Regions from separate parts of the Isoptericola sp. NPDC057653 genome, predicted to be linked through region 4. Evidence: riboswitches for the same ligand, from Rfam matches in the RefSeq annotation. Region 4 holds a riboswitch; each other region holds the start of a gene.
What was found. A riboswitch is a leader RNA that binds a small molecule or an ion and turns the genes downstream of it on or off. The one in region 4 is predicted to bind thiamine pyrophosphate.
Positions count from the first base shown of each region.

Region 1: linked by a shared signal. The riboswitch ahead of ACFU9A_RS12665 (bifunctional hydroxymethylpyrimidine kinase/phosphomethylpyrimidine kinase) and the one ahead of ACFU9A_RS19575 (thiamine ABC transporter substrate binding subunit) in region 4 are both predicted to bind thiamine pyrophosphate.
Region 2: linked by a shared signal. The riboswitch ahead of ACFU9A_RS15885 (ECF transporter S component) and the one ahead of ACFU9A_RS19575 (thiamine ABC transporter substrate binding subunit) in region 4 are both predicted to bind thiamine pyrophosphate.
Region 3: linked by a shared signal. The riboswitch ahead of thiO (glycine oxidase ThiO) and the one ahead of ACFU9A_RS19575 (thiamine ABC transporter substrate binding subunit) in region 4 are both predicted to bind thiamine pyrophosphate.

Region 1 is NZ_JBHVHP010000002.1:313,835-321,220, reverse strand. Features, by position in the region: gene ACFU9A_RS12675 (ABC transporter ATP-binding protein) at 1-123, opposite strand, end outside; gene ACFU9A_RS12670 (ABC transporter ATP-binding protein) at 120-1,985, opposite strand; gene ACFU9A_RS12665 (bifunctional hydroxymethylpyrimidine kinase/phosphomethylpyrimidine kinase) at 2,347-3,999, opposite strand; TPP riboswitch at 3,990-4,105, opposite strand; gene ACFU9A_RS12660 (hypothetical protein) at 4,184-4,828, shown strand; gene ACFU9A_RS12655 (YcnI family protein) at 4,905-5,681, shown strand; gene ACFU9A_RS12650 (copper resistance protein CopC) at 5,678-6,304, shown strand; gene ACFU9A_RS12645 (hypothetical protein) at 6,434-7,386, shown strand, end outside.
Region 2 is NZ_JBHVHP010000002.1:1,022,482-1,029,867, forward strand. Features, by position in the region: gene ACFU9A_RS15865 (hypothetical protein) at 1-463, shown strand, start outside; gene ACFU9A_RS15870 (class I SAM-dependent methyltransferase) at 444-1,064, opposite strand; gene ACFU9A_RS15875 (energy-coupling factor transporter transmembrane component T) at 1,101-1,799, opposite strand; gene ACFU9A_RS15880 (ATP-binding cassette domain-containing protein) at 1,796-3,274, opposite strand; gene ACFU9A_RS15885 (ECF transporter S component) at 3,278-3,913, opposite strand; TPP riboswitch at 3,907-4,019, opposite strand; tRNA gene ACFU9A_RS15890 (tRNA-Ala) at 4,170-4,242, opposite strand; gene ACFU9A_RS15895 (histidine phosphatase family protein) at 4,332-5,021, opposite strand; gene rsfS (ribosome silencing factor) at 5,018-5,464, opposite strand; gene ACFU9A_RS15905 (hypothetical protein) at 5,461-6,558, opposite strand; gene nadD (nicotinate-nucleotide adenylyltransferase) at 6,551-7,168, opposite strand; gene ACFU9A_RS15915 (hypothetical protein) at 7,188-7,337, opposite strand.
Region 3 is NZ_JBHVHP010000001.1:1,733,413-1,740,798, forward strand. Features, by position in the region: gene ACFU9A_RS07850 (ThiF family adenylyltransferase) at 1-528, shown strand, start outside; gene ACFU9A_RS07855 (thiazole synthase) at 619-1,431, opposite strand; gene thiS (sulfur carrier protein ThiS) at 1,441-1,686, opposite strand; gene thiO (glycine oxidase ThiO) at 1,683-2,897, opposite strand; TPP riboswitch at 2,887-2,989, opposite strand; gene thiE (thiamine phosphate synthase) at 3,021-3,680, shown strand; gene ACFU9A_RS07875 (hypothetical protein) at 3,821-4,501, shown strand; gene ACFU9A_RS07880 (OmpA family protein) at 4,498-5,166, shown strand; gene guaA (glutamine-hydrolyzing GMP synthase) at 5,206-6,786, shown strand; gene ACFU9A_RS07890 (hypothetical protein) at 6,847-7,386, opposite strand, start outside.
Region 4 is NZ_JBHVHP010000003.1:540,848-548,233, reverse strand. Features, by position in the region: gene ACFU9A_RS19590 (sulfite exporter TauE/SafE family protein) at 1-920, shown strand, start outside; gene ACFU9A_RS19585 (PAS domain-containing protein) at 1,195-1,980, shown strand; gene ACFU9A_RS19580 (DUF4235 domain-containing protein) at 2,057-2,323, opposite strand; TPP riboswitch at 2,463-2,567, shown strand; gene ACFU9A_RS19575 (thiamine ABC transporter substrate binding subunit) at 2,640-3,722, shown strand; gene ACFU9A_RS19570 (ABC transporter permease) at 3,722-5,473, shown strand; gene ACFU9A_RS19565 (ABC transporter ATP-binding protein) at 5,473-6,318, shown strand; gene ACFU9A_RS19560 (hypothetical protein) at 6,305-6,754, shown strand; gene ACFU9A_RS19555 (response regulator transcription factor) at 6,758-7,386, opposite strand, start outside.

The sequences.
Region 1 (7,386 bases), on a different contig from region 4:
CGAGCGGGACCGGACGGCGCGCGACGTCTCCTTGTCGAGACGGGTGGCGTCGTCCGCGCTCGCGTCGGTGGGGCGACGTCGCCCCTGGTCCCCGGCGGGGGCGGGGGTGCTGGGGCGGCTCACCGCTGGACCTCCTCGGTCTGGGCCTGCTCGGCATGGTCCTGCTCGGTGCGGTCCTGCTCGGCCCGGGCGCGGTCGGGCTCTTCCCGGCCCGAGTGCTCGGCGCTCTCCTCCCAGTCCTGCTCGAGGCTGGAGATGACGTGCCGGTAGTGGGCGTCCGTGGCGAGCAGCTCGCTGTGCGTGCCCACGGCCGTGATCCGCCCGTCCTGCAGCACGGCGACCCGGTCCGCGAGCGCCACGGTCGACGGGCGGTGCGCGATGACGAGGCTGGTGGTGCCGTCGAGCACGGACCGCAGGCGGGTGGTGACGGCCTCCTCGGTCGCGACGTCGAGCGCGGACAGGGGGTCGTCGAGGACGAGCACCGCCGGCCGGGCGGCGATGGCGCGGGCGAGGGCGAGGCGCTGGCGCTGCCCGCCGGACAGGGACAGCCCCTCCTCCCCGATCCGCGTCTCGACGCCCTGGGGCAGGTCGGCGACGAAGCCGGCCTGGGCCACCTCGATCGCCTCGTGCAGCCGGCGCTCCCGCTCGGCCTCGGGGACGGCGTCGGGGCCGGCCTCCGGGACGCCGAGGAGCACGTTGTCGCGCACGGACGCGGAGAACAGCGTGGGGTCCTCGAAGGCGACCGCCACGGCGCGCCGCACGTCGTGGCGCCGCATGCGGCGCACGTCCACGCCGTCGAGCAGCACCTCGCCGCCCGTGACGTCGAAGATGCGCGGGACGACCATGGCGAGGGTGGACTTGCCGGACCCGGTGAGGCCCACGAGCGCCGTGGTGGTGCCGACCGGCAGCTCGAGGTCGACGTGCTCGAGCACGGGGCGCGCGGAGTCCTCGTACCGGAAGGTCACGTCGCGCAGCTCGAGCTGCCCGCGGGAGGCTCCCACCTCGACCGGGTCCGCCGGGTCGGCGAGCGGGTTCGGGGTCTCCATGACCTCGAAGAAGCGGTCGACGGCGGTGCGGGCGTTGAGCGTCATCGAGAGCGTCATGCCGAGGTCGACCACGGGGCCGTTGATCACGGCGGCCGTGAGGAAGAACGCGACGAGGCTGCCGACGGTGATCTGCCCCTGGGCGGCCAGGACCGTGCCGAGCACGAGGCACACCGCGAGGGTGACCTCGGGGATGAGCTGCAGCGCGGTGGTGACGGTGGCCTGGTTGCCGGCCTTGCGGATCTCCGTCTGGCGCAGCTCCTCGGCCTGGTCGGTGAACGAGTCGAGGGCGTCGCGGCCGCGGCCGAAGGCCTTGAGCACGCGGATGCCGTGCACGGACTCCTCGACGGTGGTGGCGAGGTCGCCCGACTGGTCCTGCGAGAGGCGCGCGATGACGCGGTAGCGCCGCGAGAAGCGGAACGCGATGACCGTCACGGGGATCGCGCCCGCGAGGTAGACGAGGCCGAGCCAGCCGGCGGTGGCCAGGAGGATCCCGACGCCGACGACGATCGTCACGGCGCTGACCACGAGCTGCAGGAGGCCGAAGATCAGCCACCGGCGGAGCAGGCCGAGGTCGCCCATGATGCGGCTGAGCAGCTGGCCGCCGGGCCACCGGTCGTGGAACGCGACCGGGAGGTCCTGCAGGTGGCGGAACAGCGACATGCGCATCTCCGCCTCGATCCGCGTGCCGGGGTACATCACGAGGTTGCGCCGCAGCAGGACGAAGCCGGCCTCGGCGACGCCGAGCACGAGGACCAGGACGACCGGCACGACGAGCGCGCCCAGGTCGTGGGCGGCCGCCCCCTCGGCGAGCGGACCCTCGACCAGGGTCTGCAGCACGCGCGGGATCGCGAGGGCGGCGAGGCTGGCGCCCAGCGCGGAGAACAGGCCGCCGATGAGGCGGGGCACGGCCGGGCGCACGTACGGGTACAGCCGCCGCACCGACGCGATCGTGGAGAGCTCGGAGCCCGCGGGGGCGGCCGTGGCCTGCGGGCCGGCGGGACCGGGCGGCCCCGACGACCGGCCGGGCGGGGTGCCGGGCGCGGCGGGTCGGCGCGCGGCGGAGGAGGCGGAGCTCCTCCTCGGACTGTCGGAGGGATCGGCGCCTGCGGCGCCTCTGCTGCTGCTGCGCGGTGCGCGCGTTGTGTCGGGCATCACCACCATTCTGACACCCGCCACCGACACGCTTGCCCCGGTCACCCCTCCTTGGCAAGCGTTTGCCCGGCACGCGGTGAAGGCGCGGCGAAGGCATGGCGCCGGGCTGACCCGGCGGGTGACCCGAGGCGCCCCGGCGCGGCGGACCTCACCCCGCCGCGGCCCCGGCGAGCGCGACCGCACGGGGCTCGGCGGCCTGGTCGAAGAACGCGAGCTCGTGCTCGCACGCCCGCTGGAAGGCCGCCGCCATCCGCGCCCGCGTGGCGGGCCCGGCGTCCCCGGCGGCGCGGCGCAGGACGGCGACCGCCCGGCGGGTCGAGGCGGCGAACTCCTCGTCGGCGTAGGTGCCCAGCCAGGCGGAGTACGGGTGGTCGGGGCGGTTCAGCGCGGCCAGCCGCTCCCCCACGTCCTGGTAGATCCAGTAGCAGGGCAGGACGGCGGCGACGAGCGTCGCGTAGTCGTCGCCCGCGCCGCGCAGGTGCTCGAGGTACGCCGCCGTCGTCCGGCTGGCCGGCACGTCGGTCGGCTCGCCGCCGAGCCAGCTCGTGTGCAGGTCGAGCTCCGTGACGAGCGCGCCGTGCGCCCCGCCGGCCCAGAAGGTCTGCTCGGCGCGCGTGGGGGCGAGCTGGCTCGCGCGGGCCAGGCAGCGGGAGTACTCGCGCAGGTAGATCGCGTCCTGCTCGAGGTAGGTGCGGAACCGGTCGGCGGCGAGCGACCCGTCGCCGAGCGCGCGCACGAACGGCAGCCCGTCGATCGCGGCGCGCACCGGGGCGGCGGCGTCCCACCACCGGTCGACGGCGGCCCGGCCGGCCGCGGCGGCGGCACCGTCCTGCGCACCCGGCCGCTCCCGCTCCACCGCGCCCGACGGGGTGCTCCCCGCGAGATGGTCGACGGGCCCGTGCCCGCCGCCGACGCGCAGCGCCTCCCCCGCCCGGATCGCGGCCGCGAGCCACGCCTTCGTGTCGCGCAGCGCCTCGGCCCAGTCGCCGGTGCGGGCGTACCGGGCCGCCAGCCCGCTCGACAGGGAGCAGCCGGTGCCGTGCGTCGCCGTCGTACGCACCCGCTCGCCGGCCAGCTCCAGCAGCACGCCGTCGGCACCGACGAGGGCGTCCGGGGCGCCGGCGCCGTCGTCGCCGGTCAGGTGGCCGCCCTTGGCCACCACGAGCACGTCGTGGCGCGCGGCGAGCCGGCGCGCCTGGTCGAGCGCCGCGGCCCAGGAGGCGGCCGGCGGCTCCTCGACGAGCACCGCGAGCTCCGGCAGGTTGGGCGTGACCACGTCGACCCTCGCGAGCAGGTCCCGCACGGCGCGCTCGGCCGTCGGGTCGAGCAGGCGGTCGCCGCTGGTGGCCACCATCACCGGGTCGAGCACGACGGCCGGGCGGGGCGACGTCGCCCCGCGCGGCAGCCCGTCCAGCCACGCCCCGACGGCCCGCGCGACGGGCGCGGCCGCGAGCATCCCGATCTTCACCGCGTCGATCGCGACGTCGTCCGCGAGCGCGTCGAGCTGGGCCGTGAGGAACTCCGCGGGCGGCACGTGCACCCCCCGCACGCCGCGGGTGTTCTGCGCCGTCAGGGCGGTCAGCGCCGCCATCCCGTACCCGCCCGCGGCCACGACCGCCTTGAGGTCCGCCTGGACCCCGGCGCCGCCCGAGGGGTCGGAGCCCGCGATCGCGAGGACGCGGGGCCGGCTGGGCGGGGCCGCGCGGTCGGTGGTGCCGTGCTCGGTGGTGCCCTGGCCCGTGGTGCCACGGTCGGTGGTGCCCTGGTGGGCGGAGCTGTCGTGACGTGCGCGCACGCTCATGCCGACATCCCTTCGCTAGTGCGAGCTAGATCAGGTTCGACGGGTGTGATCTCAGCGTCCAGGCGCCGGCCGGGGCCGACGGCGGGAGGCACCCCGTGTCGTTCGGCGCCACCGTAGCCCACCGCCCGCGAGGGGCGTCCGCGCGTCCCACCAGGCGCGTCGCCCGCCGGGATAGGGTGCGGGGGTGTCCGTGGTCGTCCGTCGTGTGCGCGAGCTCCTCGTCGCCGGCACGACGCTCAGCATCGCGGCCGCCGCCCACCTCCTGGCCGGCGGCTCGCTGCCCGGTGCACCCCTCGCGTGGCTGGTCGTGCTGGCGCTCTCGGCGCCCGTCGCCGTCTGGACGGCGCGACGCCGCCTGACGCTCCGTCGCCTGCTTCCCGCGATGGTCGCGCTGCAGCTCGTGCAGCACTCCGCCCTGTCGGTGCTGGGCGCCGCCCCCGCCGGTGACGCCGGGACGACGGCCACCGCCCTCGCCGGGCACGCCGGCCACGACCTCGGGCCCGGCTCATTGCCTCCCGCGGCCGGCGTCGCCACGCACCTGGAGCACGCCGCGGACGGCGGCACCACCACGTGGATGCTCGCCGCGCACGCCGTCGCGGTCGTCCTGACGGCGCTGCTGCTCGCCGCCGGCGACCGGGCCGCGGCGAACGTCGCCTCGCACCTGGCGCACGTCGCCCTGCTGGTGCAGGGCCCCCCGGCGCTGCCCGTGGTGCGGCGCGGCCCGGTCGTCGCCGGGCCCGCCTGGCGCCCGCTGCCCTGGGACGCCCGCCGCCGCCCCGCGCCGCGCGGACCGCCGTCGTGGCGCGGCGCGCTCGTGCGCGCCGCCTGAGCCTGCCCCGGTCCGAGGTCGGACGGGGCGGGCCCCGCCGTCCCACGACCCCCTCGAACCACCGGAGCAGACAGCCATGTCCTCGACCACCCTTGCCCGCACCAGCCCCCGCCGCGCCGCCGTCGCCGTGCGCACCCGCCGGCTCGCCGGCGCGGCCGCCCTCGCCGTCCCGGCCCTCGTGCTCGGCGCCGCCGCCGCGTCCGCGCACGTGACGGTGACGCCGGACTCGGCCGAGTCCGGCGCCTACGCCACCCTGACCTTCAAGGTCCCCAACGAGTCCCCCGAGGCCTCGACGACCGCCGTGACGGTCGCCCTGCCGACCGACACCCCGTTCACCAGCGTGTCCGTCGAGCCCGTCCCCGGGTGGAGCGCGAAGGTGACCCGGGCCGCGCTGCCCGAGCCCGTCGACGTCCAGGGCACCACCCTCACCGAGGCGCCCGCGAGCGTCGAGTGGACCGCCGACGACCCGGACGCCGGCATCGCGCCCGGAGAGTTCCTCCGCTTCTCGGTCTCGGCCGGCGCCGTGCCCGACGGCGTCGACACGATCACGCTGCCGACCACGCAGACGTACTCCGACGGCGAGGTCGTCGAGTGGGACCAGCCCGCGACGGGCGACGACGAGCCCGAGCACCCCGCCCCCGTGCTGCAGGTCGTCCCCGCGACCGGGGGCGACGCGCACGGCGCCGCGTCCGACACGGCGGCGCAGGCGTCGGACGGGGCGGGCGCCGACGGCGGCTCCGGCGACACCCTGCCCCTCGCGCTCGGCGCGGCCGGCCTCGGGCTGGGCCTCGTGGGCGCGGTGACGGGCGTCGCCGCCCTCGCCCGCACGCGCGCCCGGACGGGGCAGCAGTGACCCGCCGCCGGCGCGGCACGGCCCGCCGCGCGCTCCTGGCCGGCGCGGGCGCCGTCGGGCTCGCCCTCGCGGGCGCGGTCGGGCTGGCCGGGCCGGCGAGCGCGCACAACGTCGTCGTCGGGACGACGCCGGCCACGGGCTCGACCGTGACCGAGGCGCCCGAGTCCGTCGAGGTGACCTTCGACGAGGCGGTCCTCAACCTCGCCGCGGACGGGTCGAGCACCGTGATCTCCGTGACCGACGCGGACGGCACCGAGCACGCGACCGGGTGCCCCACCACCCAGGACCGCACGGCGTCCGTGCCGGTGACGCTCGGCCCGGCGGGCGAGTACACCGTGGACTGGCGCATCGTGTCCGCCGACGGGCACCCGACCAGCGGGCAGTTCGCGTTCACCTACGACCCGCCCGCCGGGACCACCGCGGCCACCCCGGGCGCCGCCGCCACGCCGTGCGGCTCCCCCGCCGCCGGCGCCGACGAGGCCCGGCCCGCGAGCGGCACCGGCACCACGGACGCCGGCGGCTCCTCCGAGCTGGTCGTCGTGCTGGGCATCGCGGGGGGCGTCGTCGTGCTCGCGGGCGCGGCCGTCCTCGTGGCGCTCCGCGTCGCGCGGCGCCGCGACTGAGGCACGACACCCGCCCACGACCGGTCAGGGCCAGGACCACGCGTGCGTGGCCCTGGCCCTGACCGGTCTCGGGGAGGCGCCGCGGCCGGGCGTCCCCGCACCTGCCGCGCGCCGCCTACGATGCCGACCATGGATGCGGGGCAGATCGTCGGGATCGTGACGGGCCTGGTTGTGGTGGTCGTGCTGGTCACGGCGGTGGCCGTCTGGGCGGCGCGGCGCAGGAACGCCGCCCGGGCGCGCGCGGCCGAGCTCGAGGCGGAGCTGCAGCGGCTCGGCGTCGAGGCCGGCTCCGCGCTGGTGCGCACGGACGAGCGGGCCCGCCTCGCGGAGGACGAGCTGGCCTTCGCGGTGGCCGAGCTCGGCGAGCGGGAGACCCGCGAGCTCGCGCCCACGCTGCGACGCGCGCGCGAGCGCCTGGCCGAGGCGTTCCACCTCAACCAGCGGCTGCACGACGAGGTGCCGGACACGGACGCCGAGCGGCGCGAGTGGTCGGCGCGGATCGTCGACCTGTGCCGGTCCGCCGGCGGCTCCCTGGACGACATCGACCGCGGCCTCGCCGGGTTGCGGCAGACCGTCCGCGCGACCCCGGACGTCGTCGCCCGGGTGGACGGCGAGCTCGCCCGGGTGCGCGAGGCCGTGCCGGCCGCGCGTGCGGACCTCGAGCGGCTGCGCGGCCAGTACGCCGAGCGCGCCCTGCTGCCCGTCGCGGACAACCCCGACCAGGCGGAGCGCCTCCTCGAGTTCGCCGGGCGCAGCACCGCCGCCGCCCGCAAGCGTCTGACGACGCAGCAGGTGGCGGAGGCCGGCGCCGCCGCCCGCGCGGCGGAGGAGGCCGTGCGCCGCGCCGAGGGGCTGCTGCGCGCCGTCGACGACTACGAGGCGGAGGCCCTGCGCGCCGAGGCCGCGCTCGGCGCGATCGTCGCCGAGTCGCGCGCCGAGCTCGCCCAGGCCCGCGCCCTGCCGGCCGCCGTGCGCGCGGGCCGGATCGACGGCGCCGTCGACGCCCTCGAGGCCGCGCTCGCGTCGCTGCCCGCGCCGGGCGAGCCGGGCGACCCCCTCGACGCCCTCACGCGCGTGCGGGA
Region 2 (7,386 bases), on a different contig from region 4:
CGCCCTGTCCATGCTGTGCCACGAGGGCGACGCCGGGATCGGCGGGGAGCGCGTCGTGCGCGAGCTGATCGGGAACGGCGGCCTCGGGTGGGCGGGCGTCCGCCTCGCCGCGCGCGCCCTGGTGACGCAGCCCGCGGCGAGCCCCGCGCGCATGGTCCGCCTGGTGGAGCGGCGCCCCGCCACGCTGCCCGCCCTGTGGCCGGTGCTCACCGAGGCGGTCGCCGCGGCGGGGGCCATCGACGGCCCCCTGCCCCGCTGGCTCCCCCGCGTGCTCGACGTCGCCGACGCCTCGCTGCCCTACCTCGCGGAGGCCGCCCGCCGCGGTCTCGTCCCCGCCGACGCCGCGACCTTCCCCGGGCTGGAGGCGGTCGCGGCGCGACCCGGCCGCGCCGTGGGGCCGGCCAAGGCCCGCGCGCTGCTCGCCGCCGTCGAGCGGCAGGGGCTCACGCGCGCCGCGTCGTGAGGAGCAGCGCCGGCAGGTGCCGCTCGTCGTCGGCCGGCCGCGCGACGAGCTCCGCGTCCGTGACCTCGGTGGACGTCCAGTCCGCCGACGCGAACGCGGCGCGCAGGTCGTCCGCGGTGGTGCCCCAGCCGAGACCGGCGTGCACCGACATGGCGAGCACTGCGACGAGCGAGCCCGGCGGGCAGATCGCGGCGAGCCCGGCCACGTAGGCGGCGCGGCCGTCCGCGTCGAGGGTGTGCAGCAGGCCGGAGTCCAGGACGGTGCGCGGCCGCACGTCCAGCCGGTCGAGATGGCGGGCGTCGGCCACCTCGAAGCGCACCTCGCCGGGTGGCTCGAGGATCGCCTCGGCGGCCCGCTCCCGGGCGCGGGAGATCGCGTGGGCCGCGCCGTCGACCCCCAGGACCCGGTGCCCGGCCCGCGCGACGGCGAGCGCCAGCACGCCGGTGCCGCACCCGGCGTCGAGCACGGGGTCCGCGAGCACGGACCGGCGCACGAGGGCGAGGAGCGCGGGCTGGGGCCGCCCGATCTCCCACGGTGGCGGGACGTCCCCCGCGTACAGGGCGTCGAAGTCGTGCTCCGTGCGTGCCTCCGGTCGGTCCATGCGCGCACCTCCTCCCCCAGTGTGCGCGCCTGCCGTCTACCCGGCCGCGAGGACGGCGAACGGCAGCGCCGCGACCAGCACGCCGACGCCCAGGACGACCGTGTCGTGCCGGGCCCACGGCGCCGGCTCGGCCCACGTCCGCGACCCCGCTCCCGCGAAGCCGCGGGCGTCCATCGCCACCGACATCGTCGTCGCGTCCCGCAGCGTCGCCGCCAGGACGGCGAACGTCACGGAGGCGGCGTGCCGCCCGCGGTCGAGGGGCCCGCGCCCCGGCCCGAGGCCGCGTGACCGGCGGGCGCGGGACGCCTGCTCCCAGACGTCGCCGAGCCGCTCGAACCGCTGGAGCGCGGCAGCCACGCCGACCACGAACCGCGCGGGCAGCCGCAGGCGCTGGCCCAGCTGGTCGGCCAGCCCGCTCGGGTCGACCAGGGGCGCGAGCGCGACCCCGGGCAGGGCGAGCACGGCGATCCGCATCCCCGCGACGGCCGCGACCTCGAGGTCGCGCCCGCCCAGCAGCCACGTGGACCACGTGACCGACGCGACGGCCACGACCACCGCCAGATAGCGGGCCGGCGCGCCGGACCTCCGCGGCAGGCCCGCCACCCCGCAGACGAGGCAGGCGCCCAGCGCGACGGCCGCCGACGCGAGGTCGCGCACGCCGAACGACGCGACCAGCCCCAGCAGCCCGAGCGCCACGAGCACGAGCGGGTTCACCCGCCCGAGCACCCCGGTCACGCCGCCACCACCCGCCCCGGGCGGGACGCGCCCCGATCCTGCCCGTCCCGCCTGCCCGGCGGCAGGGCGACGCGGTGGTCGGCGAGGCCCACGAGGTGCCGGTCGTGGGTGCTCGCCGCGACGGTGGCGCCGTGCCCCGCCGCGGCGACGGCCCACCCGGCCACCGCCGCCCACGTGTGCCGGTCCTGGCCCACGGTCGGCTCGTCGAGCAGCGCCAGGGGAGGCCGGTGCGCGAGCGCCGCCGCCAGGGCCAGGCGCCGCTGCTCGCCGCCGGAGAGGCGGAACGGGTGCGCGTCGGCGAGGTGGTCGAGACGCAGCAGCCCGAGCACCGCCTCCAGGTCCACCGGCACGCCCAGCCGCCGACCGGTGAGCACCACCTCGTCGCGCACGCGCAGGGCGAGCAGCCCGTGCTCGGGGTGCTGCGGCACCCAGCCGCAGCGGCGGGCGAGCTCGCGCGACCGGGTGCCGCGTCCGGGCGCCCCGGCGAGGCGGCCCCGCGCGGGCCGCAGGTGCCCGGCCAGGGCCGCGACGAGCGTGGACTTCCCGGCCCCCGAGGGGCCGGTGATCGTGGTGAGGCGGCCGGCGGGGAGGCGGGCGTCGACGCCGTCGAGCGCGCGGGTGGTGGTGCGACCGTGCAGGCCGCGCGTCGTGAGGTCGACGCCGAGCGCGTCGACGGTCACGTCGGGCCCGGCGTGCTCCGGCGCGACCAGCGCCGCGGGCACCGGCAGCGGGGTGGGCGCCGGCACCCCCGGGAGCCAGACGCCGGCGTCCGTGAGCGCTGCCCGGAGCGCGGGCTCCGACCCCGGACCCGGCGGGCGCAGCGCGCCCGGCGCGACGTCGTGCGTGACGACGCCACCCGGGCCGAGCACGACCACCCGGTCCAGGTGCTCCAGCCACAGCCCGACCTGGTGGTCGACGACCACCAGCGAGGTGTCGGTGCCGGCGAGCGCGTCGAGCACCGCGGACCGCACCTCGGCCGCGGCGTCCGGGTCGAGCATGGCGGTCGGTTCGTCGAGGAGCAGCAGGTCCGGGTCGCGGGCCAGCGCGCCGGCGAGCGCGAGCCTCTGGAGCTCGCCGCCCGACAGCGCCGACGTGGGCCGGTCGAGCGGGTACCGCAGGCCCACGCGGTCGAGCGCCCCGCGGGTGCGGCGCCAGATCTCGTCGCGCGGCAGGCCCGCGTTCTCGGGCCCGAACGCGACGTCCCTGCCGATCCGCTCGGCGACGACGGCGGCGCCCGGGTCCTGCAGCACGAGGCCGACGACGCCGTCCACGTGCGCGGTGCCGGACAGGTCGCCCGGCAGCGGGTCGCCGAGCACGCCCGCCAGGGCGTGCAGCACGGTCGACTTGCCGGCCCCGCTGGGCCCGACGAGCCCGACCCGCTCCCCGGCGCCGACCGTGAGGTCGAGTCCGTCGAGCACGGGTGCCGCCCGACCGGTGGGGCGCCACGTGAGGCCCTGCAGCCGTGCGCGCGCCACCCCTCAGCCCCGGGCGGCGCGGTCGGCCAGGTCCCTGCCGGGCCCGAACGCGTCGAGCACGCCGGCGCGGGCGAGGGCGCGCACGAGCGCCGCGCCGCCGAGCCCGGCGAGGAGCGCGCCGGACAGCGCGAAGAGGCCGAGGTAGGCGAGGCGGAAGCCCCACTGCCAGTCGGGGTAGTAGGCGAACCACTCGTAGACGGCGCCGCAGGCGCCCGCCGCGGCGCCCGACAGCGCCGCGACGGCGCTGCCGAACCGCCGGTACAGGAACAGCGCCAGCACGAGCTCGACGCCGAACCCCTGCACGACGCCCGAGACGATGGCGGAGAAGCCCCAGCCTGCGCCGAGCAGGGCCTCGACGCTCGCGGCCACGACCTCGGTGAGCAGCGCGGCGCCGGGCTTGCGGACGATGAGTCCGCCGAGCACGCCACCGAGCAGCCATCCGCCGCCGAGCAGGCCGGTGGCCGGCGGGAACACGACGACCAGACCGGCCGAGAGCAGGTGGTAGAGCTGCGTCCAGCCCCAGAAGACGACGCCGACGGCGACGCCGAGCATCGCCATCGTGACCAGGTCGACGGTGCGGTACCGCAGGTTCGCGCGAACCGTCCCGAGGACGGTCGGACGTGCGATGGGCGCGGACATTCCAGGTAACTCCCTTCGCCGGTGCTAACCGGAGCAGGTTCCAAGGGTCTGCGGCTCGTGCCCGCACTCTCAGCGCCCCTTCGACGGCGCTCCCCTGTCATGGGTGTCTTCAGATGTGGCGGCCGACGACGCGGCCGCAGCCCACCCTAGGCGACCGGTCGCCGGGCGCAAGGTCGTCCCGCAGCGTGGGCCGGCGCGAGACCCCGCACATGCGAGAAGGCCCGGAACCTGAGGGTTCCGGGCCTTCTCGTCGGGGTGGAGCTGAGGGGACTCGAACCCCTGACCCCCTGCATGCCATGCAGGTGCGCTACCAGCTGCGCCACAGCCCCGAGAACCGACTCTCGTGGCCGCGAGCGACCGACGATTCGTCTGATTCGGTGTGTTCCTCCGGTCTTGCGCCCCTCGGAACGTCGATATCTTAGGCAGACTTCGGGTCAGGTTCCAAATTCCAGTCCGGACCGGCCTGCCAGTGGTCCAGCGGGTATCCGGCGCCCACGTTGTGCGCGACGAGCCGCCAGGCCGGGACGGCGCCCTCCCCCGACCGGTGCAGGTGCGACCAGTGCACGTTGTGCATGCCGGCCAGCCCGCGCCACGAGGTCGGGTCGAGACCGAGCAGGGCCGTGACCCCCAGGGAGATCGCGGCGCCGTGGGAGACCAGCACCAGGGTCGCGTCGTCGTCCAGCTGCTCGGCGTGCTCGGCGACCGCCTCGGTCATCCGCGCGGCGACGGCCGCCTTGGACTCGGCCCCCGCGCCCGCCGGCTCGGCACCCCGCCGCCAGGCGGCGTACTCCTCGGGCCAGCGCGCGGAGATCTCCGCGCCCGTCATGCCCTCCCAGTCGCCGAAGCCGCGCTCGCGGAGCCGCACGTCGGTCTGCACCGGGGCGCCGCCGAGCGCCTCCGCGTACGCGGTCGCCGTCTCGAGGGCGCGGCCCAGGTCGGAGGACACGATGCGCGTCGCCCGGTGCGACGACGCGAGGGCGGAGCCGCCCTCCCCCGCCTGCCACCGGCCGACGTCGTCGAGGGGGATGTCGATCTGCCCCTGCAGCCGCAGGGACGCGTTGTACGCCGTACGGGCGTGGCGGAGCAGGACGACCGTGCCGGCCGTCACCGCTCGTCGCCCGCGAGGCGGATCGCTCCGTCGCCCGCGGCGTCGCCGTACTCCGCCGCCGCGGCCGCGCCGTCGCCGCCCCGCGCGTCCTCGGGCAGGTCGATGGCGGGGCAGTCCTTCCAGAGGCGCTCCAGCGCGTAGTACACGCGGTCCTCGGCGTGCTGCACGTGCACGACGACGTCGCCGAAGTCGAGCAGCACCCAGCGCGCCTGCGCCTTGCCCTCGCGACGGATCGGCTTGGCGCCGGCCTTGATCATCGCCTCCTCGACGGCGTCCACGATCGCCGAGACCTGGCGCTCGTTGGTGCCGGACGCGATGAGGAACACGTCCGTGAGGACGAGCTGCTCGCTCACGTCGAGCGCGATGATCTCCTGCGCCTTGCGGTCCGAGGCGGCCCGGGCGGCGGCGATCGCCAGCTCGACGGCGCGGGGGGTGGCGGTCATGCTGCGGCTCCAGGCTGGGGTGTCGTGAGGGAGTGGGTCACCGCGGGTGCGGCGGAGTCGGTGCTGAAGCTCTTGTCGTCCGAGCCGGCGAGCAGGAGCTTCCACACCAGCAGGCCGAGCACGAACGCGACGACGACCAGCACGATGTAGTGCAACCAGGTGTAGGACGCCTCGGGCTCGTCCCAGTCCTCCTCGTCGTCCTCCTCGACCTGCGGCGCCGCCGAGCGGGCCCGCACGGGCTGCTCCGAGGCGACCAGGGCGTCGAACGGGGACGCGGCGGGGCGCGCGGGCGCGGCCGGCGCGGCGCCCGCCGTCGGGCGCGAGGGCGGGAGGGCGGCGGGCCGCTCCGCCGCGGGGCTGGCCCAGGGCAGCGGCGGGGGCGTCGACGAGGCCGGCGCGCTCGCGGGCGCCGCCGGCGCGGCGGCCCGGGCGGTGGGCGCGGCGGTCGGCGCCGACGGCGCGCCGAACGGCGAGTCCGACCCGGTGGTCGCGAACGGCGAACGACGCGGGGGCCCGTCGGGGCGCGGGGCCACCGAGGCGGGCGGGGTCGCCGCGGGCGGGGCGGCGCTCGCCGGGGAGGACAGGGGCGGCAGCGTCGTGCCCGTCGGGGCGGGCGAGGGCGCGGCCGGCGGTGCAGCGAAGTCGCGTCGCATCGAGGTGCGCGTGGGGGCCGCCTGGGCGCTCGGCGCCGCGGGCCGCGACACCGGGGCGGGCGCGACCGCGCGGGACATCTCCCCGGTGGGGCGCTGGATGGGGGCCAGGCGGCCCGTCTCGTCGAGGCCGCGCACACCCGCCGAGGCCGACGGCGGCCGGACCATCGGCGCCGGGGCGGGTCCCGCCGCGGGGCTCTGCTCGCGCAGCGACCGGCGCGACGGAGCGCTGGTCGGCGGCGCGGCGAACCGGGACGCGGGGGCACCGCCCGCCGACCCGGCGGGCGGGCCGAACGGGGACGGCGCCGCGGGGCGGCCGTAGTCCGGGCCGGCCGCGGGCGGCGGCGCCGCCGGGGCCTGGGGGGCCTGCGCGGCGGCGGCCGCCTGCTCCCGCTCGCGGATCTCGCGGCGGGTCAGCGGGCGGGACGGGTTGTTGTCACTCATCGAGACCTCGATACAGACCGTGCTTGGCGATGTACTGGACCACGCCGTCCGGCACCAGGTACCACACCGGTTGACCGGCCTGCGCCCGGCGACGGCAGTCGCTCGACGAGATCGCCAGCGCCGGGACCTCCAGCGTCGTGACCCCGTCGTGGGGCAGTCCGTCCACCGTGAGCTGGTGCCCCGGCCGCGTGACAGCCACGAAGTGTGCCATCTCCCACAGGTGGGCGGCATCCTTCCAGGTGAGGATCTGCTCGATCGCGTCGGCGCCGCTGATGAAGAACAGGTCGGCGTCGGGGCGTTCCTCGCGCAGGTCCCGCAACGTGTCGACGGTGTACGTGAGCCCCGGGCGGTCGATGTCCACGCGGCTCACGGTGAAGCGCGGGTTCGACGCCGTCGCGATCACCGTCATGAGGTAGCGGTGCTCCGCCTCGGAGACGTGCTGGTGCTGCTTGAAGGTCGGCTTGCCCGTGGGGACGAACACGACCTCGTCGAGATCCAGCAGCGCCGCCGCCTCGCTGGCGGCGACCAGGTGCCCGTGGTGGATGGGGTCGAACGTGCCGCCCATCACGCCCAGGCGCGGACGGCGCGGCTGCGACGACGGCTCGTTCACGCTGGCCGGACGGCGGTCGTCAGTGGCGGTTGGACACGTTGCGGAAGGCGTACGTCACCACGAGCGCGGCGACCAGGCCACCGAACGCGAGGAGACCCATCGCGATCGGGGAGATGGTCTCGGCGTGCTCGGCGGCCTCCTGGGCCACCTGGACGGCGGTGTGCAGCACGGGTTCCTCCTGTGCGTCGTGGGTGCGGCAGGTGCGATCGGGGCCCAGT
Region 3 (7,386 bases), on a different contig from region 4:
GCCACCGAGGCCGTCAAGCTGATCACCGGCGCGGGCACCACGCTGCTCGGCCGCATCGCGGTCTACGACGCCCTCGACCTCACGTGGCGGCAGCTCGCCGTCCGCCCGGACCCCACGCGCGAGCCCGTCACCGCCCTGCTCGCCGACGACGCCGCGTACGCGGCGTTCTGCGGCCTGCCCGCGCCGTCGGGCGGCGCCGCCGACGCGGGCATGGGCCCGGCGAGCGTCACCGCGCGCGAGGCGGCCGCGCTGCTCGCGGGCGACGCCCCCGTGGCGCTCGTCGACGTCCGCGAGGACTGGGAGGCGCAGGCCCTGCCCGTCGCCGGGTCGCGGCTCGTGCCGAGCGGCGTGTTCCTCGGGCCCGACGGCGCGGACGTGGCGCGCGCGGAGCTGCCCGTCGACCGCCCCGTGCTGCTGGTGTGCGCGGCCGGCGCCCGCTCGGCCCGCGTCGCCGACGTCGCCCGCGCGGCCGGGGTCGACGCCCGGTCCGTCGAGGGCGGCGCGCCCGCGCTCCTCCTCGCCGTCTGACGCCGAGGGGGTCCGCACACCTCGCGAGGTCGCTCGAGCACGGGCCCACCACGGCATGGTGCGGACCCTCGCACCGGGCGGGCGGGGCGGTCAGAGGGCGAGGTCGAGGCGGCCGTCGGGCGTCGAGCTGGCGAGGGCGCCCTCGCGCCGCGGGATGCGGCCAGCGCCGGCGGCGAGCCGGCCGGCCTGGACGGCCAGGCGCATGGCGTGCGCCATCCGGACGGGGTCCGCGGCCCGCGTGACGGCGGTGGCGAGCAGGACGCCGGCGCAGCCGAGCTCCATCGCGAGGGCCGCGTCGGACGCCGTGCCCACGCCCGCGTCGAGGATGACGGGGACCCGCGCGGCGGCGGCGATCGCCTCGATGTTGCGCGGGTTGAGCACGCCCAGGCCGGTGCCGATCGGAGCGCCCAGCGGCATGACGGCGGCGCAGCCGACGTCCTCCAGGCGGCGGGCCAGGATCGGGTCGTCGTTGGTGTACGGCAGCACGACGAACCCGTCGCGCACGAGCTCCTCGGCGGCCTCGACGAGGCCGAACGGGTCGGGCAGGAGGGTGACGTCGTCGGCGATCACCTCGAGCTTCACCCAGTCGGTGCCGCACGCCTCGCGGGCGAGCCGCGCGGTGAGCACCGCCTCGCGGGCCGAGAAGCAGCCGGCGGTGTTGGGCAGGGCGCGGATCCCGAGGCGCTCGAGCAGGCCCCAGATGCCACCGTCCTCAGCGCCCGCCCCGCCGGGCCGCACTGCGACGCGCCGCATCGCCACGGTGGTGAGCCCGGTGCCGGACGCGACCAGCGCGTCCTCGAGCGTCATGAGGTTGGCCGCCCCGCCCGTGCCCATGACGAGGCGCGAGCCGATCGTGGTGCCGGCGATCTCGAGCGGGTCGGCGAGGGTCGCGGTGCTGGTCATGGTTCCTCCTCAGCCGCCCTGGACGGCGGTGACGATCTCGACCCGGTCGCCGGGCGCGATCCGGGTGCCGGCCCACAGGCCGCGGGGGACGACGGCGTCGTTGACGGCGACGGCGATGCCCTGCACCGTGCCGTCGGCCACGAACGCGGGCACGAGGCCGGCGACGAGCGCCTCGACGCCGTCGCCGTGCGGCCCGTCGAGCGGGTAGGGCTCGCCGTTCACGACGGCGGTGGGGGCGGGGGGCGCGGCGGTCATCGGACGGCTCCTTCGGTACGGCGGGCGGGGGAGGGGGCGAAGCGCCGCGGGTCGGCGGCGGCCAGCGCGGGGTCGGGGGCGGGCGCGCCGGTGAGCGCGGCGACGACGGCGTCCGCGGTGAGCGGCGCGAGCAGCACGCCGTTGCGCCCGTGGCCGACGGCGGCCAGCAGACCGGGGGCCGCGGTGGCGCCGACCAGGGGCAGGTTGTCGGGGGTGGCCGGGCGGGCGCGCGGCGTGACGTCGACGAGCGCGGCCTCGTCGATGCCGGGCACGAGGGCGCGCGCGTCGCGCAGGAGGGCGAAGACGCCGCCGGCCTCGGCCCGGCGGTCGTCGGGTCGCTCCTCGCTGGTGGCGCCGACCACGACCTCGCGGTGCGCGGGCCCGCCGCCGGGGCCGGTCCCGGTGCCGGGCGCGCGCGGCACGAGGTACACCGGCCGTCCCTGCACGGTGCCGCGCACCACGTGCTCGAGGGCGAGCCCGGGGCCGGCGTCGAGCCGCAGGGTGATCCCCTTGACGGGCCGGACGGGCACGGGCGCCTCCGGGACGGCGTCGAGCAGCGCGGCCGCGGGGACGGCGCCCGTGGCCAGCACCACGGCGCCCGCGGCGTGGCGCGCGCCGGCGTCGTCCTGCACCGCGACGACCCGGCCCGCGCGGTCGCGCTCCAGCCGCACGGCGGCACGGGGGACCAGGGCGTCGCCGAGCGCGGCGCGCAGCGCGGCGTGGGCCCCGCGCGGGTCGACGGCGAGGTCGCCCTCGACCGCCGCCGCGCCCGCCAGGCGCGGGCCGAGGTACGGCTCGCGGCGGCGGGCGTCGGCCACGGTGAGCTCGGCCGAGCCGAGCCCCCATCCGCGGTGCAGCGTCAGGACGCGGCGGAGCAGGGCGAGGTCGTCGGCGTCGTACGCGACGGCGAGGGAGCCGGCCCGCTGCAGGGGGACCTCGCGGCCCGACGCGGCGGCGAGGTCGGCGGCGAAGCCCGGCCAGCGCGCGGCGGACGCGAGGTTGAGCCGCGTCAGCTCGTGCTCGCCGAAGTCGGCCTCCGCGACGGCGGCCAGCATGCCCGCGGCCGCGCGGGTCGCGCCGTCGCCGGGGGCGGGGTCGAGCACCGTGACGGACATCCCGGACGCGGCGGCGCGCCACGCGACGGCGAGGCCGACGATGCCGCCGCCCACCACGACGACGTCGCGGGGGGACGGAGGGACGGACGTGGGCATGTGCGCTCCCTTCGCTGGCATGACCCAGATCAGGTTCGACGGTCGGCTCCTGCGCCCTCTCAGCCCCGAGCGGGGCTCCCGTGCGCCGTCACTGTAACCCGGGCCGTGGTTACCCTGACCGGCGTGACCACGACCAGCGCCGCTCCCGGCACGACGCGCGCCCGCCTCGCCGCCGCCCGCCTGTACCTCTGCACCGACGCCCGCGAGGACCGCGGCGACCTCGAGGACTTCCTGCACGCGGCGCTCGCGGGCGGGGTCGACGTCGTGCAGCTGCGCGACAAGACCCTCGACGTGGCGCGCGAGCTCGAGCTGCAGGAGGTCGTGGCCCGCGTCGCGGCCGAGCACGGCGCGCTGTGGGCGGTGAACGACCGGGCCGACGTGGCGGCGGTGACGGGGGCGCCCGTGGTGCACATGGGGCAGCGGGACCTGCCCGTCCCGGCCGTGCGGGGGCTGCTCGGTGCGGCCCCGGTGCTGGGCCGCTCCACGCACTCGGCGGCGCAGGCGGCGCAGGCCGAGGCGGACCCCGAGGTCGACTACTTCTGCGTGGGCCCGCTGTGGGCCACGCCCACCAAGCCCGGCCGCGCCGCGGTGGGCCTCGACCTGCTGCGGGAGGTCGCCGCGACCCGTCCCGCCACGCCGTGGTTCGCGATCGGAGGCGTCGACGCAACCCGGCTCGGCGAGGTGCTCGACGCGGGTGCGGACCGGGTCGTCGTCGTGCGGGCGATCACGCAGGCGCCGGACCCGGAGCGTGCCGCGCGCGAGCTCCGCGAGCGCCTCGGCTGACGACCCTCTCCCCGTCGGGCGTGGGTCGCCGATGGGGAGGTCTCCCCGTCGAGACCTCTCGCCCCGGGCGGGCGGCCCGTGCCAGGGTGAGGCCGACCCCCCTCACGGCCGGCGACGGCCGCCCGGAAGACGGAGCATCCATGACCGCACGGCCCTTCGCCCGCGCCCGCACGGCCACCGCGCTCGCCCTCGCCGGCTCCCTCCTGCTCGCCGGGTGCACCGGCGAGGCGGACGACGACGCGACCGCCACGACGGGCGGCCCGGAGCTGGGCGCGGACGCCGAGCAGGCCGCGGCCGGCCCCGGCACGGCGACCGTCGCCGACCAGGCGATGGCCGAGCAGAAGCTCGCCACGCCGCACGGCTCGGACGCCGCCCCGGGCGGCGAGGTGACCGTCACGCTGCGGGCGGTCGAGGTGGGCGACGGCGTGATGACGGTCCGCTGGGCGCTGCGCTGGGACGACGACGCGGCACCGGCCGACGCGGGCGTCAGCTGGTACGACATGTCCGTCGAGCCCGCGACGACGGTGACCGACCGCGCGGGGCTCAAGGCCTACCGCCCGTTCTGCACCGAGGGCGCCTGGCAGGAGGACACCGACAGCGCGACCGACGCGGCCCTCGCGCAGATCCGGTGCCGCGAGTCGATGCTCGTGTCCCCGCTCGAGAAGCACTCCTTCGAGTTCCCCAACCACGGCGCGGTCGAGGTGTCCGCGGTGCTGCCCGCGCCGGAGGGCGAGCCCGCGACCGTCGACGTCCTGCCCGCCGAGGGCCTGCCGCTGTTCACGGACGCGACGGTCACCTACCGCGACGGCGCCGCCGAGTGAGCGTCCGCCGCGCCGTCGCCCCGCTCGCCGCGGCCCTCGCGCTCGTCGCCGCGGGTGCGGTGCCCGCCGCGGCGACGACGGACCCGTCCGCCTCGCCGGCGGCGACCGGCTCCGCGGCCGTGGCCGACCCCGACCTGCTGACGGCGGCCGAGGACGCGCTCGCGGAGGCCCGCGCGCGGGTGGCGGGAGCGGAGACCACCCCGGAGATGGCGGCCGACGCGGCGGTCGACCTCCGCGCGGCGGACTCCACGTTCGCGCTGCGGCCGGACGACTCCACCACCGTCCTGGAGAAGAAGCGGGAGAAGAAGGAGGACACCGTCGTCACGCTCACCGCCGACCTGCTGTTCGAGTTCGGCGAGGCCACCCTCACGCCGGAGGCGAGGGCGGCGGTGGCGGAGCTCGCCGAGGACGTCCCGCAGGGCGCGACGGTGCGCGTGGACGGGTACACCGACTCCGTGGGCACGGACGCGTTCAACCGGAGGCTCTCGGCGCAGCGCGCGACCGCCGTCGCCGACGTGCTCGGGGCCGAGCGCCCGGACCTGGCCCCGAAGGTCGAGGGGCACGGCGAGCAGGACCCGGTGGCGGAGAACGAGGTCGAGGGCGAGGACAACCCGGCGGGCCGAGCGCTGAACCGCCGCGTGGAGGTGACCTACCCGACGCGGTGAGCGGGCCGACGGCGGGTGGCGCGCCGCTACGATGGGTCGGTGACGTCTCCCGCCACCGACTCCCCCCGCCCGGTCCTGGTCGTCGACTTCGGCGCCCAGTACGCCCAGCTCATCGCACGCCGCGTGCGCGAGGCCAGCGTCTACTCCGAGATCGTGCCGCACACGTTCACCACGGAGCAGATGCTCGCCAAGAACCCGGCGGCGATCATCCTGTCGGGCGGGCCGTCGTCGGTGTACGCCACCGGCGCGCCGTTCGTCGACCCTGCGCTGTTCGAGGCGGGCGTCCCGGTGCTCGGCATCTGCTACGGCTTCCAGGCGATGGCCCAGGCGCTCGGCGGCACCGTGGCCCAGACGGGGCAGCGCGAGTACGGCGGCACCGAGGTCGAGGTCTGCGAGGCCGGCGTGCTGCTGGCCGGCACGCCCGACCACCAGACCACCTGGATGAGCCACGGCGACTCCGTGCACGCGGCGCCCGCCGGCTTCCAGGTGCTGGCCACGTCGTCCGGCTCGCCCGTCGCCGCCTTCGAGGACACCGGCCGCCGCCTGTACGGCGTGCAGTGGCACCCGGAGGTCAAGCACTCCGCCCACGGCCAGGCCGTGCTGGAGAAGTTCCTCTACGAGGGCGCCGGCCTGAAGCCCGAGTGGACGGCCGGGAACGTCATCGCCGACCAGGTCGCCGCGATCCGCGCGCAGGTCGGTGACGCCCGCGTCATCTGCGCGCTGTCCGGTGGCGTCGACTCCGCCGTCGCGGCCGCCCTGGTGCAGCGCGCCGTCGGTGACCAGCTCACCTGCGTGCACGTGGACCACGGCCTGCTGCGCGAGGGCGAGGTCGAGCAGATCGAGCGCGACTTCGTCGCCTCCACGGGCGTGAAGCTCATCATCCGCGACGAGAAGGAGCGGTTCCTCACCGCCCTCGCCGGGGTCAGCGACCCGGAGACGAAGCGCAAGATCATCGGCCGCGAGTTCATCCGCGTCTTCGAGGACGCGCAGCGCGACATCGTCGCCGAGGCGGGCGCGCACGGCGAGGAGGTCAAGTTCCTCGTGCAGGGCACGCTCTACCCGGACGTCGTGGAGTCGGGCGGCGGCGAGGGCGCGGCCAACATCAAGAGCCACCACAACGTGGGCGGCCTGCCGGACGACCTGCAGTTCGAGCTGGTCGAGCCCCTGCGCACCCTGTTCAAGGACGAGGTCCGCGCCGTGGGCCGCGAGCTCGGCGTGCCGGAGGAGATCGTCGCCCGCCAGCCGTTCCCGGGCCCCGGCCTGGGCATCCGCATCGTCGGCGAGGTCACGGCCGAGCGCCTGGCCACCCTCCGCAAGGCGGACGCCATCGCGCGCGAGGAGCTCACCAGGGCGGGCCTCGACGCCGAGATCTGGCAGTGCCCCGTGGTGCTGCTGGCCGACGTCCGCTCCGTCGGCGTGCAGGGCGACGGCCGCACCTACGGCCACCCGATCGTGCTGCGCCCGGTGTCGTCGGAGGACGCCATGACGGCCGACTGGACGCGCCTGCCCTACGACGTGCTGTCCGTCATCTCCACCCGCATCACCAACGAGGTGAGCGAGGTCAACCGTGTGGTGCTCGACGTGACGAGCAAGCCGCCGGGCACCATCGAGTGGGAGTGACACCCCGCGGCCCCGCCCCCCGGAAGGGGAGCGGGGCCGCGGTCGTTCCCGGGGTCGCGGTCAGGAGATCGCGAACGAGCTCGCCCGGTTGTCGAGCGCGCCGAGCCGGCCGGTGCGATCCACCCAGCCCGTGTGCGTGCCGTTCTTCGACGCGCCGTCGAACAGCTTGATGTCGCAGTGGTTGTACGTCCGGACCGACGTCACCTTGTTGGACATCGCGCCGAGGACGGAGCCGCCCTCGTTGTCGGTGGTCTTCGCCGTGCAGCCCACCTTGTACTTCGGGTTGAAGATGACGACCTGCCGGCCGGAGTAGTTCGCCCCGTCGTACAGGCGGGCGACGACCAGCCCCTTGCCGGGGGAGTACGGCTTGCAGCCGAACGTCCCGTCGAGGACGGCGCAGTACAACGTGCTCGACGACGCGGTCGCGGCGACGTCCTGGACGGTGACGGGCCTGTCGCTCGCCACCTTCTGGACCTGGACCGGGGCGGCGCCGTCGTCGGGCGCCGCCGTGGCGGCCGGGCCGGTGAGGCCCAGGGCCGCGATCGCCGCGAGCCCGCCGACGACGGCGGCGAGCCGTGCGCGGCGGGTGCGGGTGCGTGT
Region 4 (7,386 bases):
TCGTCCTCCTCGCCCTCGTGGGCCTCGGAGCGCAGCTCGTCGACGGCAGCCTGGGTATGGCCTACGGCGTGACCTCGACGACCCTGCTGCTCGCGATCGGCACGAACCCCGCAGCGGCGTCCGCGACCGTCCACCTCGCGGAGGTCGGCACCACCCTCGCGTCGGGCGTCTCCCACTGGCGGTTCGGCAACGTGGACTGGAAGGTCGTCCTGAGGATCGGCATCCCCGGTGCTGTCGGGGCGTTCGCCGGCGCGACGTTCCTCTCGTGGCTCTCGACCGAGATCGCCAAGCCGCTGATGTCCATCCTGCTGCTCGGCCTCGGCCTGTACGTGCTGCTCCGGTTCACGCTGCGCGGGCTGCGCACCGACCGCCTGGGCCAGCCGCTCCGCAAGCGTTTCCTCACCCCGCTGGGCCTCGTGGCCGGCTTCATGGACGCCACGGGCGGCGGCGGCTGGGGCCCGGTCGGCACCCCCGCGATCCTGGCGAGCGGCCGGATGGAGCCGCGCAAGGTGATCGGCTCGATCGACACCAGCGAGTTCTTCGTGGCCGTGGCCGCGAGCCTCGGGTTCCTGTTCGGCCTCGGGACCGCCGGCATCAACCCGTCCTGGGCCCTGGCGCTGCTGATCGGTGGCCTCATCGCCGCCCCGATCGCCGCGTGGCTGGTGCGCCTCGTGCCCCCGCGGGTCCTCGGCTCCGCCGTCGGCGGCATCATCGTGCTCACCAACGTGCGCACCCTGCTGAGCCTCGACGAGTTCCCCGTGGCCCCGGGCGTGCGCTCGCTCGTCCTGGGGATCATCGCGGTGGGCTGGGCCGCCGCCGTCGTCTACTCGCTGCGCCAGCACCGCAAGGCGCTCGCGGAGGAGAAGGCGGAGGGCGAGGTGGCGGCCGTGGCGGCCCCCGCGCCGACGCCCGCCGTCTGATCCAGCCCCGCCGGCGGCCCGCGGACGACGCGCCCGCCGGCCGAGGCGTCGCACGACCGACGACCCCGTGGTCGCGCCCCCGAAGCACCGGGGGGTCGCGACCACGGGGTCGAGTGCTCCGCGCGACGGGCGCCGGCGCACACCGTTGCCACGGGTCCGCATTTTCCCCCGCGCGAGCCCCTCCACGGGGTGGCGCCGACGCCTCGTCCCGGTACCGTGTGAAGCCAAGAGATCTGCCTGGCAGACCCAGCTGCACCGCACTGGGAGGTGAGCCATGTCGATACCCGGCACTCCGAACGACCACCAGCGCCGCGAGCTCGTCGCTCTCGCGGAGCTGCTCGGCGCCGGTAGCCAGCTGCTCGTGGGCCAGTACCGCGTCGAGGTCGCCACGGGCTCGTGGTGGTGGTCGGACGAGGTCTATCGGATCTTCGGGCGGGAGCCCGGGGCCATCGAGCCCGGTCCGGAGGTGCTCCGCGCCCACCTGCACCCCGACGACCGCGAGCGGCTCTCCCGCACCGCGACGGTGGCGCTCGGGACCGGGCGCCCGTTCGCCGGCGGGCACCGCGTGGTGGACGACCACGGGCGCACGCACTCGGTGGTGGTGACCGGGCAGGCCCGGCACGGCGCCGACGGCGCGTCGTCGCAGCTGGTCGGCTACGTCATCGACACCAGCCCCGTGGTGCGCGACGCGCTGGAGCGCGAGGCCCACCGCGCCGTCTCGCGGGCGTTCGTCGCCGCCGCCGCGTCGGAGCAGGCGAAGGGCGCGATCATGGCGGTCTGCGGCGTGGACGAGTCGGTGGCCACGGAGGTGCTCACCGACGTCGGCGCCCAGGTGGGCGTCTCCGCCCAGTCCGCGGGCGAGCAGGTGATGAAGGAGCTCTCGCGGCCCGTCGGCGACCGCGACACGGCGCTCACCGCCGCGGAGGTCGTCCGGGGGGCGCCGCCCGCGAAGGACGCGGCCGACCGGCTGAGCCACGCGCTCGCCGCCGTGCGGCCGGTGGACCGGCCCCACGGCCACGACGCGCAGCTCGCGCGCCGTCGGCCCCGCGCGAGCCGCTGACCCTCACGCTCGGCACGCGCGGCTCCGGACGGGCGACGGCCCGGGCTCGCGCGGTGCGGGCCCGGGCCGTCGGCGCTCAGTGGCTGGGGATGAAGCGGGCGGCCGCGCGCACGGCCCCCCGGCGTGCGAGCCGCTTCGCGAGGACGGCGACGCCCCCGGAGACGGCCGCGAAGGTCACGGCCTGGATGATGGAGATCTCGTCGTCGTCCACGTTGGTGGGGGCGACGTTGCCCGTCGCCTTCTCCCACACCACCCCGATCAGCTTCTGTGCGACCCATCCGGCGGCGATCGTCAGCACCACCGTGCCGACCTTCACGCCCAGCGGCTGCTCGGTGTCCGTCACGTGCTCTCCCTCGGTCGGTCCCCGGCGTGGCCGGTGCGTCGTCGTACGGTGCCCGCGGGCGTCGTGGCACGTCAGGCATGTCACACCAGGGCCCCGCGGACGGGACCACGGTAGCGCGGCGCCGGTGTGTAGGCTCGTGGTGATACGACAGGGGAGCGCCCACCGGCGCTGAGAGTGCGGAACGCCGCAGACCCTCGAACCTGACCCGGTTAGGACCGGTGGAGGAAGTCGGGAATCTCGTTCCCTGCGGGACGGCCGCACCACAACGGTGCCGGGTGCCCGCAGGACCCCCTTCTCGCACTCTGAGGAGGACAGCATGACCCACAGGACCTCGCGGCCCCGGACCACGACGGCCGCGGCGGGCGTCGCCGTCGTCGCCCTGCTGCCGCTGCTGGCGGCGTGCGGCGGCGGGAGCGGGCCGGACGACGCGGCGAGCGCGTCGGACACCCTCACGCTCGTCACGCACGACTCGTTCGCCGTCTCCGACGACGTGCTGGCCGCGTTCGAGAAGGAGTCCGGCCTCACCGTGAAGCAGGTGGCCCCGGGCGACGCCGGCACGCTGGTGAACCAGCTCGTGCTCACCAAGGACGCGCCGCTGGGCGACGTCGTCTTCGGCGTGGACAACACCTACGCGTCGCGGGCCGTCGACGCGGGTGTCTTCCAGAAGTACCAGCCGGCCGACCTGGACCCGCGGGTCGCGGCGTACGCGCCGGACGACCTCGCGGGCACGCTGACGCCCGTCGACGTGGGCGACGTCTGCATGAACCTCGACGACGGCTGGTTCGAGAAGAACGACGTCACGCCGCCGGCCACGCTGGAGGACCTCGCGAAGCCGGCGTACCAGGACCTGACCGTCGTCACGAACCCCGCGACGTCGTCGCCGGGCCTCGCGTTCCTGCTCGCCACGATCGGCGCGTTCGGCGCCGACGGCTGGCAGGGCTACTGGTCCGACCTGCGCGCCAACGGCGTCAAGGTGGCCGAGTCGTGGGAGGACGCGTACTACGTGGACTTCTCCGGCGCGGGCGAGGGCGGCGAGCGCCCGATCGCGCTGTCGTACGCGACGTCCCCCGCGTTCACCGTGACCGACGACGGGAAGTCGTCGACCACGAGCGCGATGCTCGGCACGTGCTTCCGGCAGGTCGAGTACGCGGGGGTGCTCACGGGCGCCGCGAACCCCGAGGGCGCCGAGAAGCTCGTCGACTTCCTCACCTCCGAGGCGTTCCAGGCGGACGTGCCCGGGCAGATGTACATGTACCCGGCCGACCCGGGTGTCGAGCTGCCCGCCGACTGGCAGCAGTTCGCACCCCTGGCCGACAAGCCGTTCGAGGTGGCGCCCGCCGACGTGGCCGCGCACCGTGACGAGTGGATCGAGCAGTGGACGGCGACGGTCGTCGACTGATGCGCCGCACCGGCGTCCCGGCCGCGCGGGTCACCCGGTCGGCGCGGTGGCGCGCGGACCGCTGGGGCGCCTGGCTCGGCTGGGGCGCCGCCGTCGTGCTCCCGCTGGGGTTCCTCGCGGTCTTCTTCGCGTGGCCCGTGGTGTCGCTCGTCCTGCAGGGGTTCTTCACCGAGACCGCGGCGGGTCGCGCGCTCGACCTGTCCGGCTTCGCCGAGGTGCTGTCGCAGCCGCGCACGTGGCGGATCGTCGGCCAGACGCTGGCGCAGGCCGTCACGGGCACGGTGCTGTCCGTGCTGCTGGGCCTGCCGGGCGCGTACGTGCTGTACCGGTGCCGCTTCCCGGGGCGCACGCTCGTGCGCGGCCTGGTCACCGTGCCGTTCGTGCTGCCCAGCGTGGTCGTCGGCGTCGCGTTCCGCGCCCTGTTCGCCCCCGGCGGCCCGCTCGGCTGGGCGCACCTGGAGGAGAGCTTCGCCGGCATCGTGCTGGCGCTCGTCTTCTTCAACTACGCCGTCGTGGTGCGCACCGTGGGCGGCATGTGGGAGCGCCTGGACCCGCGCGCCGAGCAGGCGGCGCGAGCCCTCGGCGCCACGCCCTGGCGCGCCTTCCGCACGGTGACGCTGCCCGCCCTCGGGCCGGCGATCGCCTCGGCCGCCGCGGTGGTGTTCCTGTTCTGCGCGACGGCGTTCGGCGTCGTGCTCGTCCTCGGCGGGCTGCGCTACGGCACCATCGAGACGGAGATCTGGATCCGCACCACCCAGTTCCTCGACCTGCGCTCCGCGGCGGTGCTCTCGGTGCTCCAGCTCGTCGTGGTGGGGGCCGCCCTGGCGGTCAGCTCCCGGGCCCGGTCCCGCCGGGAGCGCGCGCTGCACCTCACCAGCGACCGGGTCGCCGCGCACCGGCTGCGGCTGCGCGCGGGCGCCGACGGCGCGGACATCGTGCCCGCCCTCGTCACGCTCGTCGTCGTGGCGGGCCTGCTCGTGCTCCCGATGGCCGGCCTCGTCACCCGGTCCCTGCACGCCCCCGACGGGTCGTGGAGCCTCGCCAACTACGCGGCGCTCGGCACCACCGGCGGGCGTAACGCGCTCACGGTCACGGTGTGGGAGGCGCTCGCGAACTCGCTGCGCACCGCCGCCTGGGCCGCGGCCATCGCCGTCGTCGTCGGCGGGCTCGTGGCCCTCGTCGTGTCCCGGCGCCCGCGCCGGGCCGGCCTGCGGCGGGCGGTCGGGGTGCTCGACGCCGCGTTCATGCTGCCGCTCGGCGTGTCCGCGGTGACCGTCGGGTTCGGCTTCCTCATCACCCTGGACCGGCCGCTCGGGCTCGACGTCGACCTGCGCACCTCCGGCGCCCTGGTGCCGATCGCGCAGGCCGTCGTGGCGATCCCGCTGGTCGTGCGGACGATGCTGCCCGTGCTGCGGGCCATCGACCCGCGCCTGCGCGAGGCGGCCGCCACCCTGGGCGCGGCGCCCGGGCGGGTGCTGCGGTCCGTCGACGGGCCGCTGGGCGCGCGGTCGCTCGGGCTCGCCGTCGGGTTCGCCTTCGCCGTCTCGCTGGGGGAGTTCGGCGCGACGTCGTTCCTCGCCCGCCCCGAGACGGCGACGCTGCCGGTGGTGATCTTCCGGCTGATCGGGCGGCCCGGGGCCGAGAACTACGGCATGGCGCTCGCGGCGTCCGTGGTGCTGGCCGTGCTCACCGCGACCGTCATGATGGTGGCCGAGCGCCTGCGGGGCGACCGGCCGGGAGGGGAGTTCTGATGGGGCACGACCGCCAGGGGGGCCTCGCCGTCACGGGTGCCGTCGTCCGGTACGGGGCCACGCGCCGCCGGCCGGGTTCGGTCGCCGTCGACGGGGTGTCGCTCGACGTCGCGGCCGGCGAGATCGTGGCGCTGCTGGGGCCGAGCGGCTGCGGCAAGTCGTCACTGCTGCGCGCCGTCGCGGGGCTGGAGCCGCTCGCGGGCGGCAGCGTCGCCTTCGACGGCACGGACCTCGCGGGCGTGCCCGTGCACCGCCGCGGCTTCGGCCTGCTCTTCCAGGACGGGCAGCTCTTCCCGCACCGGGACGCCGGGCGCAACGTGGCCTACGGCCTCGAGACGCAGGGCCTGCCGCGGGCGGAGCGCGCCGCCCGGGTGGCCGAGCTGCTCGCCGACGTCGGCCTCGTCGGCTACGAGCGGCGGTCCGTCGCGACGCTGTCCGGCGGGGAGAAGCAGCGCGTCGCGCTGGCCCGAGCCCTCGCCCCGCGCCCGCGCCTGCTGCTGCTCGACGAGCCGCTGTCCGCCCTGGACCGCCGGCTGCGCGAGCGCCTCGCCGTCGACGTCCGCGACACCCTGAAGGCGACCGGCACCACCGCCGTGTTCGTCACGCACGACCACGACGAGGCGTTCACCGTCGCCGACCGCGTGGCCGTCATGGACGCCGGCCGGCTGCTCCAGGTGGACGCCCCGGACGTGCTCCTGCGCGCGCCCGCCGGCCCGCGCGTGGCCGAGTTCCTCGGCCTGTCCCCGGGCGACGACCCGGACCCCCGCGACTCCCCGGACGCGTCCGGAGCGTCCGGTGCAAGGACCGCCGCCATGACGACATCATCGAGGCATGACGCGGTCTGACGGCCGGAGGCGGCGGCTCGCCGCCGCGGCGTGGGGCGTGCCGTGCCTCGCGCTGCTGGGCGCGTGCGGCCCGGGGAACGGCGAGGACGCCTTCGCCGCCCGCGAGCCGCTCCCGACGTGCGGGGAGGTGACCGCGCGCCCGGACCTCGGAGAGGGCGAGCCGACGACGGAGCTGGCCGAGGCGTTCGCCTGCCTCGATGCGGCGTCGGCGCGAGGGGACGGCGCCGAGCTCATCGTGCGGTCTCGGACGATCGAGGGGGACCCGATCGTCGAGTACCACCGCGTCGGGCCGGGGATCGACGGGCTCGAGGTCTACGTCGACGGCACGCAGGACGCATTCGGTGACCGGACCTGGACCTACCGGTCGTGCCCGGAGACGGTGACGGCGGCGGACCCGCTCGGCTGCCCGGGCGAGGAGGCGCCCGCCGGCGGTTGAGCCCTACGCCTCGCCGGCGTCGTGCACGAGGAGGGCGACCTGGGTGCGGTTCTCCAGCCCGAGCTTCTCCAGCACGCTCGACACGTGCGCCTTCACCGTGGGGACGCTGAGGTACAGGCGCGCCGCGATGTCGGCGTTCGACGCGCCGCGGCCCAGCTCGACGGCGACGTCCCGCTCGCGGGCGGTGAGCGCGTCCAGGGCGGCGCGGGCACGGTCGCGCGCGCCGTCCGACCCGGCGACAGCCTCCATGAGCCGCCGCGCGACGTCCGGCGCCAGGACCGGCTCGCCCGCCGCGGCCGCACGCACGGCCGCGGCGATGCGGGCGGGCGGCATGTCCTTGAGCAGGTAGCCCGCGGCCCCGGCGCGCAGCGCGCCGCCGACCTCCTCCGCCGTGTCGAACGTGGTCAGCACGACGACGGCCGGCGGCGCCGGGCGCGCCCGCACCCGCCGGGTCGCGGTGACGCCGTCGACGCCCGGCATGCGCAGGTCCATGAGGACGACGTCGGCCGGGTGCGCGTCCAGGACGCCCGGCACGTCGGCCCCGTCGGCGGCCTCCGCCACCACGCGCATCCCGTGCGCGCCGTCGAGCATGAGCCGCAGGCCCGCCCGCACCAGAGGGTCGTCGTCGACGA